2 linked regions of the Roseiconus lacunae genome follow. The protein of the gene in region 1 binds, or shares a complex with, the protein of each later gene. Links are inferred from orthologs where the notes say so. Each region holds a gene or a part of one and is shown on either strand. Other genes may lie near its edges.

Region 1 (3,209 bases):
GGCAGGCGGCGGAACGGCGAGACCGAATGGATTGGATCAAAAAAACCGCGACGCCGGCAAGTGGATGCCGAGGTCGCGGTATTGAAAATTGTTAATGCTGTGTGTCGCGTGTGAATGTGATCGAAAGGTCGATCACCATGCGAAGTGCGAGAACGCCTTGTTGGCTTCGGCCATCCGGTGGGTGTTTTCGCGTTTGGTGTAGGCGACACCTTCTTTCTTGTAACCGGCCATTAGTTCGTCGGCGAGCTTGAGGTGCATCGGGCGACCTTTCTTGCTGCGAACGGCTTCGAGGATCCAGCGAATCGCGAGGCTCTGTTGGCGGGCGCGGTTGACCTGCATCGGAACTTGATAGCTGGCACCACCGACTCGCTTGCTGCGAACTTCGATGTAGGGTTTGATGTTTTCGAGGGCCTGCTCGAAGACTTCGATAGGTTCTTGGCCTTCGGCACCATCTCGCTTGGAGATTTCTTCGAGGGCGTCATAGAAAACTTTCTGTGCGACGGTTTTCTTGCCGTCCAGCATGAGGCAATTAATGAACTTGCTTGCCAGCAGCGAACCGTGTCGCGGGTCGCCTTTCATCTGCTTTCTACTTGCAGTGATCCGTCCCATATCAGATCTTTTCTATTTCGTATGCGTGTATCGGGTTGACTATCAAACAACGGGTGCGGCGTGACGATTCAACACTGCACCGGCGGACATGCGTTGCGGAGCGAACGCGGGTGGCGACTACTTCTTCGCCCCGTAACGGCTGCGTGAACGCTTGCGGCCTTCGACACCCAATGCGTCGCGGCTTCCGCGAACGACTTGGTAGCGAACACCGGGAAGGTCACGGATCCGTCCACCGCGGACAAGAACGATCGAGTGCTCTTGCAGGTTGTGGCCTTCACCCGGAATGTAAACGGTGACCTCTTTACCGTTGCTCAACTTGACCCGCGAAATCTTACGCAGAGCCGAGTTCGGCTTCTTGGGAGTCATCGTCCGGACTTGCAAACACACCCCTTGCTTTTGGGGGCACTTCTCCAGAACGGGCGACTTACTTTGTCTGCGTTTGGTTTTGCGTCGTTTTCGGACGAGTTGGTTGATCGTTGGCATGAGGTTAGATCGGTAGGTTTTCCGGACGTTTTCCGTGTTTCGAAGCGTGCAAGTATCGGGCCAATCCCGTTGGTGTCAAGGCCTGATTCAAGTTAAGCTCTCGGGATGCCAATTCTCACACTTGAATCGACTTGCGACGAAACCGCTGCGGCCGTGATTGCCGATGATGGAGCGGTTTTGGGGCAGTGTATCGCAACCCAGGAATCCTTGCACGAGCGTTTTGGGGGCGTTGTTCCCGAAGTTGCCGCGCGAGCCCATTTAGAGCGTTTGTTGCCGGTGATTGACACCGCGATCACGCAGGCCGGCGTGACGGCGGACGATTTAACGGCGATTGCGGTCGCCGATCGCCCGGGACTGGCCGGTTCCTTGTTGGTCGGCGTTGTCGCCGCCAAAACTTTGGCCGTAGCTTGGCAAAAACCGCTCGTTTCCATCAATCACCTGCACGCACATCTTTACGCTTGCCAAATGGCCAGCGGCCAGAGCGTGTATCCTGCGATCGGGCTGGTCGTCAGCGGTGGCCACACCAGCCTGTATCACTGCACCAGCCCACTCGATCTGGAATACCTCGGCGGCACCATCGATGACGCCGCGGGTGAGGCGTTCGATAAAGTCGGCGCGATGTTGGGGCTCGGGTTTCCCGGCGGGCCGGCGGTCAGTCGGCTTGCGGGCGAAGGGAATCCGAAGGCCCACGCCTACCCCCGCTCGATGATCGGTGAGTCGGGTTACCGCTTCAGCTTCAGCGGCCTCAAGACCGCCGTCCGGTACACCATCTCGCCGCCTCCGGCAAAAGAAGTCTCCGCCGATCACCTCGATCGGCAAGCGAAGGCGGATATCTGCGCTTCTTTTCAAGCCGCCGTGGTCGATGTCTTGGTCCGCAAAAGCGTGCGGGCAATCAAGCAATACCGGGCCGGCCACCTCATCGTCGGGGGTGGTGTTGCCGCAAACCCAGCCCTTCGCGACCGACTGAGGGAGGCCTCGGAAAAGCATGCGTTCCGGCTCGTCATCGCCCCTCCCGAACTGTGCACCGACAACGCCGCGATGGGGGCGATCGCACTCGAAAAGATTAAACGCGGCGAGTTCGCCGGCTTGGATCTCGATATCACCGCCGGGCTGCAACGCGGTTTTTAATTGTTGGTTTGCCTAGCGCTAGGGCATAAGTGGATGCCGGAGCTTATTTCGCTCAGCAGTCTATTTCGTACAGCGATAAACGAACGCGGGGGGCAGGTTCCGCCAAACCGTCTCCGATCGTCGCACGTCGGAGAAATTCTCTCGCAGTCGCTTAGAAAATCGTCTCCCGGCCGGCAAAATCACGCCCTGCCAGTATGCAAAGGTTGCGAATTTTGCATTGGGTGCCATGCGATTGAGGGTGACTGACATAATCTCCCGCTGCAGTGAATCGGGGAACGACGCCCATGGCAGCCCACACAAGACAGCGTCGACTTGGCCGATCCCAGCGGCATCGCAAATGGCGTCTAGGTTGGTCACGCTGTCTTCGATGACCGTTGCCGATGGGCATCGCCGACGCGTCAGTTCTGCCATGTCGTGACTGCGTTCGATCGCGACGAACTTGGCATCGGGGTGCAATTTCTTGACGATGGCCTCGGTGAACACGCCGGTTCCCGGGCCGAACTCCACGACGCCGCGCGCTTTTTGCCAATCGAATCCATGAGTCATCACGCGAACCAACCCGGGGCTGCTCGGAGCGATCGCGCCGACTTTGGTGGGGTTTTTAGCAAATTCCCTAAGGAAGGTGATCGATTCTCGCAATCGTCTTTCCGTTCGTGAGGCTTTGGGCCGTCGAGGCAGTGCGCCGGGGCAAAGTGAAACCAAGGTGTCAGCCGTAGGTGCTTCGTCGCCGATGCGGGGTCAGTTGTGAATTCGTTACGCTGCGGTCCCGCTGGTTCGTCTCTGCAGCATCGTCTTTTGTTCTGCAAAAGGTGCGTCGTGGGACGCTGTTTTCGCGTGGCAAGAGGCGACTTTGGCTAGAGATCTTCACGGCCTAAGCAGGCAAACACGAGTCTTTGGGGTTAAACATCTGGATAACACCTTCCCGCTTGCGGGAGGGTCGGACGAGCAAACGGCCGGGGAGGGTGCCCTCTCCGGGCCTGAAGGCCCGA
Region 2 (3,226 bases), on another replicon or contig:
CAACAATCGACGCCAGCGAATCCGTTCCGTGGTCAAATGATGCCTGATCCGACGGCTCCGGCGACCGAGCAGATTCCACTACCCGATCAAGAATTGCCCGCACCGGCCGACGCGTCTGCGGGAAAATCCGAGCTTCGCGGATTGCTGAATGATCCCAGCCTGTTTCCCGAACAACAGGCCGATCGGCAAGCCGTCCCGCAGGAATCGGCACCCGCACCAGCCACCGAGAAGCCTCCGGTGCCGACCCCGGATACGTCGCCGGACGCAGCCGATTCGATGGACGGCTTTCGTTTTACGCCACCGGCGCAGCTTGATCGCCCTTCCGGTGAGGCGTCTCCGAGCGATCGTCCGACGGACGGGTTTCCCGGACGCGGCCGAATGAATGAGGAAGCCACCTTCGGCGAAACATCAATGTTGCGACCAAACGAACTGTCCTGCGAAGACTTTCGCGAACGGATTGCCCGGGAAACTATCGATACGATTTCGCTGGATCCAAGCCCACCGTTTCGTCCCGATTTGTTTGATCCGGAAGACTACGACAAACAACGGCAAAAGTTTGAAACGCGTCAATCGATTCGTCCTTGGAGTAACCTTGGCGGCCAAGAGATCGCACGTGGACGTCTTGTTGGCCTCGCGTACGAGCAAGTGATCATTGAAACCGAAGCTGGCGAACGAGAAGAAGTTCCCGTCAATCAGTTAAGCGAAGGTGATCTCGGTTATCTTGCCGACAACTGGGGACTGCCGAAGGAATGCTTGGTTGAGCAGGTTGCATATACGCCGCGAAACTGGACTCCGCTGACCATGACTTGGAAGGCATCCAACCTTTGCAGCAAGCCGCGTTACTTTGAACAAGTCAACTTGGAACGCTACGGCCACACTGCCGGTCCTTGGTTGCAACCGGTCGTCTCGTCGGCGCACTTCTTCGCCAACATCGCCGTGTTGCCTTACAAGATGGGAATTCATCCTCCTGACGAATGTGTCTACGCCCTGGGTTATTATCGCCCCGGTAACTGTGCCCCTTGGATCGTTCCTCCGGTGCCGATCAGTGCACGTGGCGCGTTGGCTCAGGGCGCATTCATGAGCGGTGCGTTTTGGTTGGTTCCTTAAAGGAACGCTGACCGACGACCGCAAGTGGATCGATCGTTTTTCTGACCGCAATGGCTTCCGATGTTGCAACTCGATCAAGTTGATCTGTCGAAACTAACGCGGCTCGCCGACGCGATGGTGGGGCGTTTACCGGAGCAGTTGACGATCGGGTTAGTGGGGACCCTTGGGGCTGGGAAGACGACGTTCACCCAGGCGATCGCGAAGGCGGCAGGGATCGATGCGAGCGACGTGACCAGTCCGACGTTCACGTTGCTTTCCAGCTATCAAGCGACCATGGCTGCCGGTCCGATCATGCTGCATCACATGGATGCTTATCGTGTGCATGACGAAGATGAGTTCTTAGCACTTGGCGTCGAGGAACTGTTCGACGCCCCACAGACTTGGGTGCTCGTCGAATGGGCCGACAAAGTCGAATCGGTGATGCCGCCGGAGACCCTATGGATCACCATCGAAGCGAGTGACCGCAGATGCTTTCGCTTTGAATGTCAAAACGCGTCGGTCCTATCGACGTGTGATGAAATTGTTCGTTCGTTGCTCTAACGCTCCGTCGAGACAAAATGTCTGGCGTGGCTCATCAGCCGACAGGCGTTAATCCCGGTTATTGCGCAGAAACCGTGTCTAATGCCGTTCGGCTGCTTTAGATTTTTGACGTCGAAGAAACACTACCAGCATGACGGCAAGCTGGCTCGTCGCACAAACCCGACGTGTCAGTTTGGCTACAATGACGGGGCGTTGTTTGGCGGCTTAGAGTCTGGCGGATTCGATTCGAGCTGATTCAACGTTTTCTCCACTCATCGAGCGTTTGAATGCTGAGACTAGTATTGATGGTAGTGTCGTGCGCGGCGTCGATTCAGTGTCGCGGGGAGGTGGTTTTTACGCTCAGTGAAGCGACCGTTCCGATCGGTGGCACTGGCCAGCTTGATGTTTGGGTCTCGACTTCCGGGACGACCGAGACTTTTGCGTCTCTAGAGTTTGAGTTGCTGACCAGCCCCGACCCGTACGCCAACCTTTGGTTTCAAAGCTCACAATCGGAATCCTTTGCGACGTCTCCAGACTACATCTTTGCGGGAGACAGTGAAGCGATCGCCGCCGACGAAGCGATCACGGATCCGTCCGGACAAATCCGCTTGGAGTTCGCGGATAGCACTTTAAGCAATCTGGACGTCACGTTATCGCCTGGCGAATCAAAACGAATGGCATCGTTGGGGATCCAGCACAACGGAGATTCAGCGGAAACCTTTTATGTCAGCTTTTCCGGATGGGTACGTCAAGCCGATGGAACTCCGCTGCAATACTCAAGCAACTTCGGTAGGGTCGATGCGATTACCGCGATCCCCGAGCCTGCGTTGCTGTCCGTAATTGCTTTTGCGTCTGTTCCGCTTTTACTTCAGCGCCGACGGGTGAATGCAAATCAATCGCACCTGTAGGGTGCCACGCACCTGTAAGGTGCCACCCACCATTTGCACATTGGAGATTTTTCTCGCGTGATTCCAGAGGACGTTCGGCAGTTATTACTTGCTTGCAATAATGTTGAGTCGACTCATCTGGTACCCGGTGGCTTGAGCGGTGGATCCGTGTTCCGATGTGTTGTCCGCAAAGACTCTGGTAGCCTTTTGGGCTCAACTGAAGCAGCCGCTGGTTTTGCTCTCAAATGTTGGCCCGCGGGGGCGTCAATTCAACGTGTCACCCAAATTCACCGAGTCGTATCAGAGCTGGCAATTCGGACTCGGATCATTCCGAAATACAGAGCGGCTCTCAACGGGCAGACTTTGGTAGCCGATCAACAGGGGCGACTCTGGGAGCTGGCCACATGGGTCAACGGTCAGCCGATCGCTCAGGACGCAGATTGGGAGCTCGTTCGAAAAGGTGCTCAGGCAATCGGTTTGGTTCATCGGACGCTCCGCGAACTCAAACCTTGGCCTGCTCTGTCCCCGTCGGCCGCGATCGAGGAACGACTTGATCGGATTCGCCGGGGCTCTGTCACCCTGCAGACTTGTCTTGCTAGCAAGACAGTGGGGTCTGTCCCCCAGGAGCTTTGCTGGCGCGTTTCCGATGCCTGTCATGTGCTGCGGCTACATTGGGAGCGGAAATGCCATCAAATTGGTGCCGAACTGGGAGA

What was found.
Region 2: the proteins of tsaD (region 1) and tsaE are in contact, whole or in part, in a crystal structure (PDB 6N9A), measured with the Thermotoga maritima proteins. The link is inferred for Roseiconus lacunae from one-to-one orthologs. Residues at the interface, in WP_004082750.1 of Thermotoga maritima: Cys10, Asp11, Arg49, His50, Leu82, Gly84, Gly135, Gly136, Glu154, Thr155, Leu156, Asp157, Asp158, Ser159, Glu162, Asp165, Lys166, Arg169, Leu170, Tyr175, Lys213, Thr214, Leu217, Tyr218, Gln221, Arg222, Asn324; in WP_004082108.1 of Thermotoga maritima: Leu37, Gly38, Lys46, Lys57, Val59, Lys60, Ser61, Thr63, Phe64, Thr65, Leu66, Met67, Val69, Pro71, Tyr82, Arg83, Leu84, Asp86, Asp88, Phe89, Asp93, Ile128, Asp130, Glu131, Arg134.

The regions. Positions count from the first base shown.
Region 1 is NZ_VSZO01000003.1:100,518-103,726, forward strand. Bases 264-3,208 are described here. They hold tsaD (tRNA (adenosine(37)-N6)-threonylcarbamoyltransferase complex transferase subunit TsaD), read left to right. Parts: upstream 264-1,197; coding sequence 1,198-2,220; downstream 2,221-3,208. Other genes in these bases: rpsG (30S ribosomal protein S7), read right to left, coding at 264-609; rpsL (30S ribosomal protein S12), read right to left, coding at 727-1,092; FYC48_RS08285 (class I SAM-dependent methyltransferase), read right to left, coding at 2,281-2,859. In the rest of the region: more of rpsG, read right to left, coding at 133-263.
Region 2 is NZ_VSZO01000001.1:564,056-567,281, reverse strand. What follows is about bases 55-2,907. They hold tsaE (tRNA (adenosine(37)-N6)-threonylcarbamoyltransferase complex ATPase subunit type 1 TsaE), read left to right. Parts: upstream 55-1,167; coding sequence 1,168-1,647; downstream 1,648-2,907. Other genes in these bases: FYC48_RS01870 (phosphotransferase), read left to right, coding at 2,592-2,907; FYC48_RS01875 (hypothetical protein), read left to right, coding at 1,914-2,534; FYC48_RS01885 (hypothetical protein), read left to right, coding at 55-1,107. Outside these bases: more of FYC48_RS01885, read left to right, coding at 1-54; more of FYC48_RS01870, read left to right, coding at 2,908-3,226. UniProt on the Escherichia coli protein: Required for the formation of a threonylcarbamoyl group on adenosine at position 37 (t(6)A37) in tRNAs that read codons beginning with adenine.